4 regions of the Streptomyces sp. NPDC047108 genome follow, and region 2 is predicted to be linked to each of the others. Evidence: riboswitches for the same ligand, from Rfam matches in the RefSeq annotation. Region 2 holds a riboswitch; each other region holds the start of a gene.
The links. Region 2 has a riboswitch for cobalamin ahead of ABZ822_RS24355 (CbtB-domain containing protein). Riboswitches for the same ligand answer to the same signal wherever they lie in the genome.
Positions count from the first base shown of each region.

Region 1: linked by a shared signal. The riboswitch ahead of ABZ822_RS22985 ((2Fe-2S) ferredoxin domain-containing protein) and the one ahead of ABZ822_RS24355 (CbtB-domain containing protein) in region 2 are both predicted to bind cobalamin.
Region 3: linked by a shared signal. The riboswitch ahead of ABZ822_RS14980 (cobalamin biosynthesis protein) and the one ahead of ABZ822_RS24355 (CbtB-domain containing protein) in region 2 are both predicted to bind cobalamin.
Region 4: linked by a shared signal. The riboswitch ahead of ABZ822_RS11235 (prenyltransferase/squalene oxidase repeat-containing protein) and the one ahead of ABZ822_RS24355 (CbtB-domain containing protein) in region 2 are both predicted to bind cobalamin.

Region 1 covers NZ_JBEYUP010000012.1:177,819-181,320, reverse strand. Annotated here, with positions in the region: gene ABZ822_RS22990 (TetR/AcrR family transcriptional regulator) at 1-557, shown strand, start outside; gene ABZ822_RS22985 ((2Fe-2S) ferredoxin domain-containing protein) at 1,187-1,603, opposite strand; cobalamin riboswitch at 1,852-1,978, opposite strand; gene ABZ822_RS22980 (hypothetical protein) at 2,107-2,469, opposite strand; gene ABZ822_RS22975 (helix-turn-helix transcriptional regulator) at 2,746-3,502, opposite strand, start outside.
Region 2 covers NZ_JBEYUP010000014.1:144,940-148,441, forward strand. Annotated here, with positions in the region: gene ABZ822_RS24350 (CbtA family protein) at 97-897, opposite strand; gene ABZ822_RS24355 (CbtB-domain containing protein) at 914-1,135, opposite strand; adenosylcobalamin (AdoCbl) riboswitch at 1,185-1,299, opposite strand; gene ABZ822_RS24360 (histidine phosphatase family protein) at 1,683-2,282, shown strand; gene ABZ822_RS24365 (DUF2252 domain-containing protein) at 2,456-3,502, shown strand, end outside.
Region 3 covers NZ_JBEYUP010000006.1:53,781-57,282, forward strand. Annotated here, with positions in the region: gene ABZ822_RS14970 (inorganic phosphate transporter) at 8-1,285, shown strand; gene ABZ822_RS14975 (hypothetical protein) at 1,339-1,578, shown strand; cobalamin riboswitch at 1,744-1,875, shown strand; gene ABZ822_RS14980 (cobalamin biosynthesis protein) at 2,017-3,090, shown strand; gene ABZ822_RS14985 (cobyric acid synthase) at 3,087-3,502, shown strand, end outside.
Region 4 covers NZ_JBEYUP010000003.1:694,512-698,013, reverse strand. Annotated here, with positions in the region: gene ABZ822_RS11240 (MBL fold metallo-hydrolase) at 91-1,173, shown strand; cobalamin riboswitch at 1,318-1,464, shown strand; gene ABZ822_RS11235 (prenyltransferase/squalene oxidase repeat-containing protein) at 1,720-2,952, shown strand; gene ABZ822_RS11230 (SCO2322 family protein) at 2,949-3,502, shown strand, end outside.

The sequences.
Region 1 (3,502 bases), on a different contig from region 2:
CGATCCGGGCCGCCGTGTTCCAGGAACTCGCCACCACCGGTTACGGACGCATGTCCATCGAGGCCGTCGCGCGGCGGGCCGGGGTGGGCAAGACCGCCGTCTACCGCCGCTGGCCGTCCAAGCTGCAGATGGTGATCGAGGTGGTGTCCGCCGTCGCGATCCACGACACCCCCGCCCCCGACACCGGCAGCCTCCGCGGGGATCTCCGCGCCCTGCTCGCCTCGACGGCGCAGGCCCTGCGCCACCCGCTGGCCTCGCAGATCGTTCCCGACCTGCTGGCCGAGGCCGCGCGCAACCCCGAGATCGGCGAGACGCTCCAGTCCGCCCTCAGCAAGGCGCAGGAGACCATCGGTGCGGCGATCGTCGGCCAGGCAGTCGCGCGCGGCGAACTGCCGGAGGACACCGACACCCGGCTCGCCCTGGACGTGGTCATCGGCCCGCTCTACTGGCGGCTGGCGGTGGTCCGTACGCCGTTGCCGCGCACATACCTCGACCGTCTCGCCCGGACCGCGGCTGCTGCCCTGCGCGCGGAGGCGGAAGCGGACGAGGAGACCTGAGCGCGCTCTGACGCGGGTGCCACCCGGTCCGGGGCCGTGTGCCGGAGCGCCCGGCAGCAAGCGCTCATGGTGTGGCTGCCACCGGGCTCGATCGCTCAAGGCCCGCTCCGTGTCCTGATGTTCGGCGGCGGGGCGATGGCCTGCCCGGCGGGTGTGCGGCTCGCCTTCACGGCACCGCCGGGCCGTTTCACGTTCATGGGCGCGGCGATCGCCCCCAGGGGGCCGACCTGTTCCGGTTCTGGTGGTCGCTGCGTCCCGACTGGTCGCTGCGTCCCGCCGAACTGCCCTGTGCCGTCCAGCAGTTGCGGAACCGGGGGTTGCGTACCGGGCTCCGCCGCCACCATCTGCTGGTGCTGAGCGGACTGCCGTTCTTCCGCACGACCTCGCCCGGTGACCCGCTCGCCGCGTACGCCCCGATCATCGCCCTGACCCTGGCCGGGGCTCGCGTGCTCGGCCGCCGGAACGGTGACGGCCCTTCAGATGCGGGCGGCGGCACGGACCGAGGCCACGGCGGTCGCCTCGGCGACCCCGAGCCGAAGCGGGAAACGGAGGCGCGAACGGAAGCGCCGACGGTGACCCCGGGCGGGGCTGTCAGGGGAACCGCGTGCGCCCGCCCCCCGCGGAGGACGTCACGGCACGTCGGCGGGCGGAACGCCCGGAGTGCGGCTCGGGGGTGCGGCCGGGGCCCGGCGCGGCGGCGGGAAGGTGTACAGCTCCAGGATGTCGGGCTGTGCCGCGACACCGGGGCCTCCGGCCCGGACCCAGGTGACGATGTCCTCGGTCGCGGCCGGGTCGTTGACCAGGCCGAGCCAGACGGGCCGGGCACCGGTGGCGCGGGCGGCGGCCGATGGCTGCACGACGACGACGTTGGCCCGCTCGCAGACGTCCAGGCATGCGGAGACCCGTACGGGCGCGGCCTCGGCGAGGCGGGCCGTCTGCTCCGCGTGGTCGACCCCGGAGACCTTGGGGGTGCCGCAGCAGCAGTCGCGGCAGACCACGATCCGGCACGGCGCCGGGGCGGTCGGTACCGTCGCTTCGACGGACACGGCGGCCTCGACCGGCGGTGACGCCGGGGTGACCGACGGCCGTACGAGCGGCGGGAGTTCCGCGCCAGGCGACGATTCGGCGGGCGACGGTTCGGCGGGCGACGACTCCGCGAACGACGACGACGCGGCGAACCACATCCGTTCCACGCCGTCCGACCGCTCCGCGACCTGCGATGACTCCATGGGCATCCCGGCCCGACCTCCTCCTGGGGAGATCCGCCCCAGCTCCTTCGAGGAGGCGACCGCGTGAGTCTCCTGGCTCTCGGGTCGTCGCTCGCCCCGGCCTTCCCACCCGCACGCGGGTCGTGGCCTGTTCGGGGTCCGCTCGCCGATCACAGTGGCGGGACCGCGCCGGATTCGCACCGGCTTCCTCGTCCGCCGTCGCCCTTTTCGCCGGTCATCATCGCAGAGGCCACAGCGCCGCGGGACGCCGCGTCAGGTCGCGCGGGCCGAAGGTGCCGCGGGAGGAGAGGTCGGGTGGCACGCGGGCGGGAGCGTACGCCTCAGAGTTCCTCCTCGATGCGGATGACCCGCTCGAGGTCGTCATGCGCCTTGTGGGACGTACCGTCGCGCTGCTCAAGGAGCGCGGCGGCGATGCTGTCGAGCTTGCGCTGGACCGCACGCTCCGCACGCAGTTCGGAGTTCTTGAGCAGGGCCAGCAGGAGGAGGGTGACGGCGGTCATGATGTCCCCGACCAGGATCTGCGTGGCGATCGAGGCGCCGGCGGCATGGACGGCGATGAACAGCGCCACCAGGGCGAGGCAGAACGCGTAGAACAGGGGTGAGGCGGTCAGGTGGGACGCCGCCCCGGCCAGTCGCTCGAACCGGCCCCGGCCGTCCCGGGACCGCTCGGCGGGATGTTGCATGGTCATCACCTGCGCGTTTCCCGCACCCGGCGGGCGAAACCCCGTGCGCGGTGAGCCGCACCACGCCGCACCCGCACCACGCCGCACCCGCACCCGCACCCGCACCCGCACCACGCTGCACCCGCACCCGCACCCGCACCCGCACCCGCACCCGCACCCGCACCACGCTGCACCCGCACCCGCACCCGCACCCGCACCGGTTCACGGCCCGCGTACGAAGTGCCACGTCCCGCGTACGGCATCCGTACCGGTCGGTGACGCTCGTGATCAGTACATCTAGCGGTCCTCCAGCGCGATCCGCCCCTGCCTCCACGTCGCCCCGAGGGTGCCCAGCAGGGCGAGCCGTTCGGCGCTGCTGCTCCCCGGTTCCGCGTGATAGACCACGAGCTGCCGCCCCGGCGCGCCCCGCACGTCGAAGGACTGGAAGGCCAGCGACAGACGGCCCACGTCGGGGTGGTGGAACTCCTTGCCGCCCCGCGACTTCCCCTGGACGGTGTGGGAGCGCCAGAGTTCGGCGAACTCCTCGCTCTCGCCGGTGAGTTGTTCCACCAGGTCCTTCAGGCGCCGGTGGTCCGGATGGAGTCCGGTCGACTCGCGGAGCGCCGCCACCGTCGCGCGCGCCACCTCGTCCCACCGCGGGTAGAAGGCACGCGCCTCCGGGTCGAGGAACGTCATGCGGGCGAGGTTGTCCGCGCGCCGGAACCGCGAGAACAGCGCGGTGGCCAGGTCGTTGGCCGTCAGGATCTCCAGGGCGGGGTCGAGCACTAAGGCCGGGGTGTGTGCCCAGCTGTCCAGCAGCCGCCGCAGACCGGGATCCACCGTCTCCCTCGGGACGGCCCCCGGGCGCTGGTCCGGCACGGCCCCCGCGAGGCGGAACAGGTGGGCGCGCATGTCCTCGTCGAGCCGCAGCGCCCTGCTGATCGCGTCGAGCATCTGCGGGGACGGACGGCGTTCGCGCCCCTGTTCCAGGCGGGCGTAGTAGTCGGTGTTCATACCGGCGAGGACGGCGACCTCCTCCCGCCGGAGACCCGCC
Region 2 (3,502 bases):
GGGTCCCCTCTGCTGACGTACGAACCGCTGGTACGAGCCTTTCCGTACGCGCTGTCCGTACGAGCCGTTCCGTACGCGTCCTTCCCTCCGTACGGCTCAGCTCGCCGCCGACGCGGCCGACTGCTGCTGCGCCGAACCGTCCGCGGCCCCGCTCTCCTGGCTCTCCGGGCTCTCGGCGCGCACCGTGCGCGGCAGCAGGACCCGCTCGGCCAAGTACCCGAAGAGCAGGCCGAATCCGGCCCACAGCAGCGCCTGGATGGCGAAGGCCGCCATCCGGAACTCCCACAGCACGGTGGCCGGGAAGTCGGCCGGCGTCTCGTCGACCACCGGCAGGAAGACCATCGCGAGGGCGACCGTCCCCACGAAGGCCGCCGATGCGGTGATCGAGGAGTTCCAGTTGCCGAGGCGCGGAGCGAGCCTGCGTCCCAGGATGATCGCACCGATGGCGAGCAGCACGGTGAGCGCGATCATGAGGAAGAACAGCGCCGTGCGCTGGTCGAGCGTCTCCGCGTCGGTCGAGGCGGGCGGATTCGCCGGGTACTTCAGGAACGGCACCAGACAGGTGGTGACGAAGGCGCCTCCGGCGACGAGCGCCGCCGTGGCCCGCGGCCCGAAGCGCCCGATGCGCCCCAGGGCGAAACAGAACGCCAGCGCCGCGATGCCGCCGACGGCGATACCGAAGACCAGGGTTCCGGTGGCCAGGCCCGCGGTCGACTGGACGGTACGGCTGACCAGTTCGACGCCGCCGTGCTCGTGGGAGTGGGACTCCTCGTAGGCGATGGCGGCGTCGACCGAGGGTTCACCGAGGAGATAGGCGAGCGCGAAGGCCGGAATTCCGGCGATGACGCCCGCGAGCATGCCGCGCACCAACAGGGTGCGGATGGTGACCGAGTTCATGTGTGCGCTTCCCCACTCAGTGGCAGGGGAAGCCGAGAAGGTGCCGGCCGTCGTGCACCCACTCGTGGACGCCCTCCCCGGAGAACACCGCGAAGACACCCTGCTCGGCGCCGACGAAGTACAGCAGGACGAGCATGAGGACGCCGACGAACGCGGCCCAGGGCAGGATCGCCCGGACCGGCAGCGGCGCTACGGCAGGCGGTTGAACAGGGGTGGGGGCAACGGCGGACTGGGCCATGGCGAGACCTCCTCGGGAACACGCGTCCCGTCATCGTGTGGAGCACGCGACGACGGAGCGTGGGTCTGACTCACCGGCGGCGACCCCTCGGGGAGTTGCTGCCGCTCGGCACACAGTGGCGCGACCGTGCCGGATTTTCACCGGACTTCCGTACGCACCGTCGTCCTTTCGGACCAGACGGTACAGCCACCTGTTCCGCCGGCCAATACCGGCCATGGGCCAACGGTCCCCGGCCGGCGCGCGGAACGGGCGGGACGATCACCGAGCCGTACGGGTGTGACGATCACCGGGCGGACCGCGCGGGACGGCCAACGGCCCGCCCCCGTACGCCGACCGCCGACCGTCAGGCCGGTACGCGGGCGGCTGCTGCCCCTCCGCGTCACGCCGGGCGGTCCCGGGCCGCCGCCCGCTGCCCTTCCGCGGACCGTGACGTACGGCACGGCCGTTCACTACCATCACGGCGCACCGCCCCGGAGGCCCGCGTCACCTCGGACGCGTCACCGCGCGGCGGAACCCCCGGCGAAAGGACCCTCCCATCACCCTCCGGATGACCCTGATCTCCCCCGCGAGCAGCGACGCTCTCGGCGACGCGCGGTTCGACGACGGCAGCCCGCTCGACGACCGCGGGGTCGCGGCGGCGCGCGCCGCCGCGGCATCCCTTCCCGCGCGCCAATGGCGCCAGTTCTGTGCGCCGTCCCCCCGCTGCCGGCAGACCGCCGACGCCCTCGGGCTGAGGGCGGACGTGGAACCCGCCTTGCGCGACTGCGACATGGGTGCCTGGCGGGGCCGCACCCTCCATGATGTCGGCCGGCACGATCACCACGCGTTCAGCGCCTGGCACCAGGACCCGGCCCACGTGCCGCCGGGTGGCGAGTCGAGGCTGGACTTCGGCGAGCGCATCGCCGCATGGCTCGACCGGACGCTCGCGCTCGCGCAGTCCGCCCGGATCGAGGGGGACGAGGTGGCGCGGCGTGGTGGCCGGATGGTCGTCGTGGCCGAGCCCGGCGTGATCCGGATGGCGGTGCTGCACGCGCTGTCCGCACCACCGGAGGCGTTCTGGCGCATCGATGTGCCGCCGCTGTCCGCGACACATCTCGTCGGGCGCGGGCCACGGTGGAACCTCCGCAGCGGCCCCCTCGATCCGTAGTCCGCGGCTCCGGAATCCCGCTCCTTCCACGGCAACTCCGTTCCGCGACGACCCGGTCACACCTGGTGACAGCATCGTGCGGCCACGGCGGACGTGTGCCACCGTGAGATGGTCGAAGACCGCCGGTCGGCACGCCCGACGACGGCCACGTTCTCGAGCCCGAGGAGCGAGTCATGGCCGGTCAAGGAACTGACGCGCGCAAGGGCCGTTCGGGCTCGGGGTACACCCCGCTGCGCCCGGCCCCCTCCGTGCGCTCCTCCTACCCGGCGCGGTCCGAGCGGAAGCCGGGGCCCGCGCCGACGCCGCAGGAGCGCGCCGCCCGCGGAAAGGCGGCACGCACGGGCGCACCCCGCAGTGCGCACGGCGAGTTCGAGCCCTCGCAGGGCCGGCCGGACCCTCTGGAGATCATCGAGAGCCAGTCGGCCACGCGGGTCTCCGATCTGGTGCCGATCCGCTACGGGCGGATGCTGGAGTCGCCGTTCCGCTTCTACCGCGGGGCCGCGGCGATCATGGCGGCCGATCTGGCCACGACCCCGCGGAGCGGCCTGACGGCCCAGCTCTGCGGGGACGCGCACATGCTGAACTTCCGCCTCCTCGCCTCGCCCGAGCGGCACTTGATGTTCGACATCAACGACTTCGACGAGACCCTGCCCGGCCCGTGGGAGTGGGACGTCAAACGGCTGGCCACGAGCCTGGTCATCGCGGGCCGGGAGAACGGCTTCTCCGACGCCGAACGGGCGGGTGTCGTCCTGACCGCCGCCCGCCGGTACCGCGAGCAGATGCGCCTCTACGCCGGTATGCGCAACCTCGACGTCTGGTACGCGCGCCTCGACATGGACGAGATCCAGGCGGTCGTGGCCGAGCAGCTCGACAAGGTCCACCGCAAGCGCCTGTCCCGCGCCCTGGACAAAGCGCGCTCCCACGACACCCTGCAGGCGTTCGGCAAGCTGACCGAGGAGATCGACGGCGAACGCCGGATCGCCCCCGACCCGCCGCTGATCGTGCCGCTCGGCGATCTCCTCCCCGAGGTGCAGCGCCACCATCTCGAGGACGCGATCCGCGAGCTGATCGAGCGCTACAGCCACAGCCTCCGCGCCGATCACCGGCATCTGCTGGAGCAGTACCGGTTCGCTGACGTGGCCCGCAAGGTCGTCGGCGTCGGCAGCGTCGGCACCCGCTGCTGGATCGTGCTGCTGGTCGGCAGGGACGACGAGGACCCG
Region 3 (3,502 bases), on a different contig from region 2:
TGGGTGAATGGAACACATCACGCTTCTCATCGGGATCGTGATCATCACGGCCTTGGTGTTCGACTTTACGAACGGCTTCCACGACACCGCCAACGCCATGGCCACCACCATCTCCACCGGGGCGATGAAGCCCAAGAGCGCGGTGGCGATGTCGGCGGCCCTGAACCTCGTCGGCGCGTTCCTCTCGGTCGAGGTCGCAGCGACGATCTCCAAAGGCATCATCGACGAATCCGGCATTCGGCCCGAAGTCATCTTCGCGGGCCTGGTGGGTGCCATCGTCTGGAATCTCCTGACCTGGCTCGCAGGACTCCCGTCCAGCTCCTCGCACGCCCTCTTCGGCGGCCTGATCGGCGCGACCGTGGCCTCGGTCGGCTTCGGCGCCGTCCACGCCGACGAGGTCGTCATGAAGGTCCTCATCCCGGCGGTCGCCGCACCGATCGTCGCCGGTCTGGCCACGCTGCTGGCCACCCGCCTCACCTACCGCGCGGCCCGCAAGGCCGACCCGAAGGCCACCGCCAAGGGCTACCGCGCCGGCCAGATCGCCTCGGCCGCGCTCGTCTCCCTGGCCCACGGCACGAACGACGCGCAGAAGACCATGGGTGTGATGACCCTGGCGCTGATCACCGGCGGCGCGCTCGCGCCGGACGCCGACCCGCCGATGTGGGTCATCGTCTCCGCCGGTCTCGCCATCGCGCTCGGCACGTACCTGGGCGGCTGGCGGATCATCCGCACCATGGGCAAGGGCCTGACCGACATCCAGCCGCCGCAGGGCTTCGCCGCCCAGACCGGCGCCGCGGTCACCATCCTGTCCTCCTCGCACCTCGGCTTCGCCCTCTCCACCACCCAGGTCTGCTCCGGTGCGGTCATGGGCTCGGGGCTCGGCCGCAAGGGCGGCGTGGTGCGCTGGTCCACGGCCGGCCGGATGTTCGTCGCCTGGGGGCTGACGCTTCCGGCCGCGGGCCTGGTCGGCGCGGCGGCGGCACTGCTCGCCGAGCAGGGGACCGCGGGGGTCGCCGCCGTGGCCGTCCTGGCGCTCCTCGCCTGCGGCGCGATCTGGGTCGCCTCCCGGCGCCGCCCGGTCGACCACACCAACGTCAACGACGCCGAGATCCCGGAGGAGCCGGTCGGGGTCATCACCGCCGCCATCCGGTCCGTCACCCCGCCGCCGCTGGGCGGTTCGGGATCGGGCACGGGCTCCGCGGAGCAGCCGGAGACGTCCGGGACGGACGAGGCCGCCAAGGTCGGCGAGCCCCGCTCGTCCAGCGGCTCCAAGGTCTCGGTCTGAGCGCCGGCCCGGTCCGGCACGCGACTCGACAGCGTTAAGAAGGAAGCATCCGCATGGACATCGACTGGGCAGCACTCGGCCAGGTCTTCGGCGTCAGCCTGGTGGTCACCGTCGGCATCGTGGGCGTGTTCACGCTCGGCATCGTCGGCAGTTCCCGGAAGGCGGAGACGCAGCCGGACGGCACGGTCGCGGCCACCGCCGCTCCGAGCGTCCCGGCCCGTATCGGCGCGTACGTCTGCTACGGGCTGTGCGCGGCGGCCGTCGCCTACGGCCTGTATCTGATCGTCGCCTGACGACCCGTTTGCCGTACGGGCGGCGGCACACCGGTCACCTCCGCGGTCCGGGAACGGCACAGCCGTTCCCGGACCGCGCTGCTGTGGGCCTCATCTCGCAGGTCACAGCTCAGTTGACGGCTGTTCGCGGACCGTGGTGGACTGCCCGAGCCAAACGGCGGCAGGAGAGGAAGCCGGTGCGAATCCGGCGCGGTCCCGCCACTGTCACCGGGGAGCGCTCCCCCACCCCAGAAGTCACGGCCCGCAGCGGCGGGTTGGAAGGCCGGGGGTCGCGCCGATCCGGAAGCCAGGAGACTCTCACCGCCGGTCACGTCGAGCCAGGGCGCGGACCCTGAGTGAGGACATGTCGCATGCCCGGCCGCCGTCGTACGCCCAGAGTTCCCGTGCCGTGTCACCGCCGCGCCCGTTCCCTTCGAGGCGTGACGGCGTCCTGATCCGATGCGTGCCGAACACGCCTCCTTCGTGTACGGCGCCGCACTGGGCTTCGCCGCGGACCTGGTCGTCGGCGACCCCCGGCGCGCCCATCCCGTGGCCGTCTTCGGGCGGGCCGCTGCCGCCGCCGAGCGCCGCCTGTGGCGCGACCACCGCGGCCACGGCGCCCTGTACGCGGTGGTGTGCGCGGGCGGAGCCGCGGCGGTCGCGGCCGGGCTGTCCCGTACCGTGCGCCGCTCCCCCGCCGCGGCAGTCGCCCTGACCGCCGCCGCGACCTGGTCCGTGCTGGGTGGCACGTCGCTCCGCCGCGAGGCGCGGGCCGTTGGCAACGCCCTGGCGGCCGGGGACCTGGAGGTGGCCCGGGAGCGTCTGCCGCATCTGTGCGGCCGCGACCCGCAGGCCCTGGACGGACAGCAGATGGCGCGGGCCGTCGTGGAGTCGGTCGCCGAGAACACCTCGGACGCGGTCGTGGGCGCCCTGGTGTGGGGCGCCGCGGCGGGCGTGCCTGGTCTCGTGGGCTTCCGCGCGGTCAACACCCTTGATGCGATGGTCGGTCACAGGTCGCCCCGCCATGTCCGGTTCGGATGGGCGGCGGCCCGTCTGGACGACGTGGTGGGCTTCCCCGGCTCGCGGCTCACCGCGGCGCTCGCGGTCCTGGCGGGCCCGGACCCGCGCGGCGCCCGGCGTGTGCTGCGCCGGGACGCCCGGAGCCACCCGAGCCCCAACGCGGGCCCGGTGGAGGCGGCGTTCGCGGGGGCCCTGGGCGTACGGCTGGGCGGAACGCTGGCGTACGGCGGGCGCGTGGAGCACCGGCCGGTGCTCGGCGAGGGCAACCGCCCCGTGAAGGTGGCGGACATCGAGCGGGCCGTACGGCTCTCCCGGCGCGTGAACGTCCTCGCGCTCGTGGCGTGCGCGGGCGCGCGCCTGGTGTGGGGGGCGCTGTGCGCACGGGACGACAGGCCGGGGCGTGCCGCGGGTGCGGCCCGTACGGCGTCCTCGGCGTCCCGTCGCGGCCGTCGGACGGGCACTGGGCTGCGGGGCGTACGGCTCCGGGGGAACAGCGGGAAGGGATCGGCATGACGCGCGCACGGGGCGGGGGCCTGCTGGTCGCCGGGACCACGTCGGACGCGGGCAAGAGCGTCGTCACGGCGGGCATCTGCCGGTGGCTGGCGCGCAAGGGCGTGGCCGTCGCGCCCTTCAAGGCGCAGAACATGTCGCTGAACTCGTTCGTGACGCGGCAGGGTGCGGAGATCGGGCGGGCCCAGGCGATGCAGGCCGCCGCCGCCCGCGTCGAACCGACGGCGCTCATGAACCCCGTCCTGCTCAAGCCCGGCAGCGACCGCAGCAGCCAAGTCGTACTGCTGGGAAAGCCGGTGGGCGAGATGAGCGCCAGCCGCTACCACGGCGGCCGCCAGGAGGAGCTGCTCGGAACGGTCGTGGCGTGCCTGGAGGAGCTGCGGGGCTCCTACGACGCGGTGATCTGCGAGGGGGC
Region 4 (3,502 bases), on a different contig from region 2:
GGCGGTCGACCCCGGCGACCAGTGGAACCAGTTCTAGTTATAGTGGCCCCGCACGTGCGGGCCGCGCCGTGCGGTGCGAGAGGGGACTTGATGGCGCAGGCGACTCCCGGAGTCACGGATCACGGCGGCGGCGTCCGGAGCATCGCCGTTCCCATTCCGGACAACCCCCTGGGCCACACCCTCGTCCACCTCCTCGACACCGACCGCGGCCCCGTCCTCATCGACACCGGCTGGGACGACCCCGACTCCTGGGACACACTCGTCGCCGGTCTGGCCGCGTGCGGTACGGCGGTCGAGGAGCTGCACGGCGTCCTCGTCACGCACCACCACCCCGACCACCACGGCCTGTCCGGAAAGGTGCGCGAGGCGTCCGGCGCATGGATCGCCATGCACGCGGCGGACATCGAGGTCGTCGAGCGCACCCGCGCCGCCGAACCCGCCACCTGGCTCGACTACATGACCTCCCGCCTGGCCGCCGCCGGCGCCCCGGACGAGCATCTGGCGCCGCTGCGCAAGGCGCGCGCGTCAGGGAAGGGACGGTCGCTGCCGAGCAACCGGGCCGCCCTGCCCGACCGGGACATCACCCCGGGCGAGCTGCTCGACCTGCCGGGCCGCCGGCTGCGCGCCATCTGGACCCCCGGGCACACCCCGGGACATGTGTGCCTGCACCTGGAGGAGGCCCATCCGGCGGCGGACCGGGCCGGCAACGGCCGTCTGTTCTCCGGCGATCACCTGCTGCCCGGGATCACCCCGCACATCGGCCTCTACGAGGATCCGGACGACGACTCCGGCACCAGCCCGCTCCCCGTCGCCGACCGGGGCGACCCCCTGGGCGACTACCTCGACTCCCTGGAGCGCATCGGCCGCCTCGCCCCGGCCGAGGTGCTGCCCGCCCACCAGCACGCGTTCACCGACGCGCCGTCCCGCGTACGGGAGTTGCTGGCGCATCACGAGAGCCGGCTGACGGACCTCCGCGCCCTGCTCACCGAACGCGCTCTCACCCTCTGGGAGATCACCGAGCGGATGGAGTGGAACCGCCCCTGGGAGCAGATCCCCTTCGCCTCCCGCAACATCGCCGTCTCCGAGGCGGCGGCCCATCTGCGCCGCCTGGTGAAGCAGGGCCGCGCGGAGCCCGTGACCGGCACCGACCCGGTGACCTACCGGGCGGTGTGACGCGAGGGTGGCGCGGGGCGAGCCCGCGTATCCGCTGCCCGGGCGGCGTACGAGCGTTACGTACGGATACGCCCGACACAGCGGAGACGACCCCTATGACGGATACCGGACGAACCGTCCGCGGACCTCGGACGACCGCTCACCGACCCCTTGCGGGCGGCCGGTAGAGTGTGCCCGTCGATATCGCATCCCACGGGGGAAAGCCGGTGCAAATCCGGCACTGACCCGCAACCGTGAGCCGCCTGCGAGGGCGGCGAGTCGGAACGCCCTGCCGGATGTGAACGGCTCACGTCACCGTACGTGCCGCGTCCACGGCCACGGCCGGTGACCGGCACTGTCGAGGAATACGGAGCCGGAGCCCGGTGCCCCGCCGCGTGCGAGATCCCGCACGCCCCGCGGTGCGCAGCGGATCCGCTGCCCGCACCCGCCCACCGAAAGGCACCGCCCGTGAAGATACGCCGCAGCACTGCTGCCCGGCCGTCGAGAGCCCTCCGCAGCACCGCCCGCCGGGGCGTCACCGGAGCCGCTCACCGCGGCGTCGCCGTCCTGGCCGCCTCCGTCGTGCTCGGTCTGGCCGCGGCGCCGGCCGCGTTCGCCGACGACCCGTCGGCGAAGCCCTCACCGAAGGCGAAGCTGCCGGCCGGACTGTACGGCGGCGAGGACCCGCAGTACGACGGTGTGTGGCGGCAGTCCGTCGCCCTGCTCGCACAGGACACGGCCGGGGTCACCCCGGCGCGGAAGGCCGTCGGCTGGCTGGCCGGACAGCAGTGCGCCTCGGGTGGCTTCGCCCCGTACCGGGCGGACGCGGACAGCACGTGCGACGTGAAGACGCCCGTCGACAGCAACGCCACCGCCGTCGCCGTCCAGGCCCTGGCGGCGGTCGGCGGCCACAGCACCGAGGTCGGCAAGGCCGTGGAGTGGCTGAAGTCGAAGCAGAACGAGGACGGCGGCTGGGGCTACGCCCCCGGCGGCCCGAGCGACGCCAACTCCACCTCCGTCGTCATCGGCGCGCTCGCCGCCGCGGGCGAGAAGCCGGAGGGCGTGAAGTCCCCGCGGGGCAAGTCGGCGTACGACGCGCTGATGGCGTTCCAGCTCGGCTGCGACACCAAGGGCGCGGAGAGCGGGGCGTTCGCCTACCAGCCGGACAAGCAGGGCAGGCTGGCCGCCAACGCCGACGCCTCGGCCGCCGCCGCGCTGGCCGGTCTCGGCAAGGGCCTGGCTCTTGAACCGCTCGGCAAGGACGACAACGAGGACGTCACCGCGCTGGACTGCGCCGAGACGGACTCCAAGGACGCGCGGGAGCCGGACGAGGCGGCGGGTGGCGCGGCCGCGTACCTGGCCGCCGCGCTGAAGAAGGACGGCCACCTCTCCGCGCTCGCCCCCGGCGCCGACAAGCCCGCGCCCGACTACGCCAACACGGCCGACGCCGTCATCGCGCTGGCCGCCGGCGGTCACCGGGACGCGGCCGGGGTGCCGCTGCGGTGGCTGGAGAAGAACTCGGCGGCCTGGGCCAAGGGCAACCCCGCGGCCCTGGGCACGCTCGTCCTCGCCGCGCACGCGGCGGGCGCCGACCCGCGCGACTTCGGCGGCAAGGATCTCGTCCAGCAGCTGAACGCGACCGGGCCGAAGCCGGAGGGCACCCAGCCCGCGAAGGGCGCGTCCGGCGAGCGGGCGAGCGAGTCCGACGAGGGCGGCTTCAACGTCTTCTGGATCATCGGCGTCGGCCTGGTGGCGGGCGTCGGCATCGGCTTCCTCCTCAGCAACCGCAAGAAGACATGACCGGGACGACCAGGGACCCGGCAGGCACGCCGCGCGCCGCACGGCGCGCGGCGGCCCGCTTCACGACGGTGGCGACCGCCGCCGTGGTGGCCCTCGCCTCGACGGCCCTCCTCGTGTTCGGGTCCGGGACCGCGTACGCCGGGAGCGGCTACCGCTACTGGTCGTTCTGGGAGCGCGACGGCGCCCGGTGGACGTACGCCACCCAGGGCCCCGCCACGCTGCGGCCGGAGGACGGTGACGTGCTGGGCTTCCGCTTCTCCGTGAGCGAGAACTCCGCGGACGGCGCGAAGCCGCGCGGCCGGGCCGAGTTCGGGGCGATCTGCTCGGACACCCCCGCCGAGTCCGGTACGAAGCGGGTGGCGCTGCTCATCGACTTCGGCACGGACGGGGACGCGCCCGGCGGCGAGACCCCTCCTGCGGGCCGTACGGAGTGCGCGCGCGTCCCCGAGGACGCCTCGTCCGCGGAGGCGCTCGCCGCCGTGGCCAAGCCGCTGCGCTACGACTCGGCGGCCATCCTCTGCGCGATAGCGGGCTACCCGGAGCGGGGGTG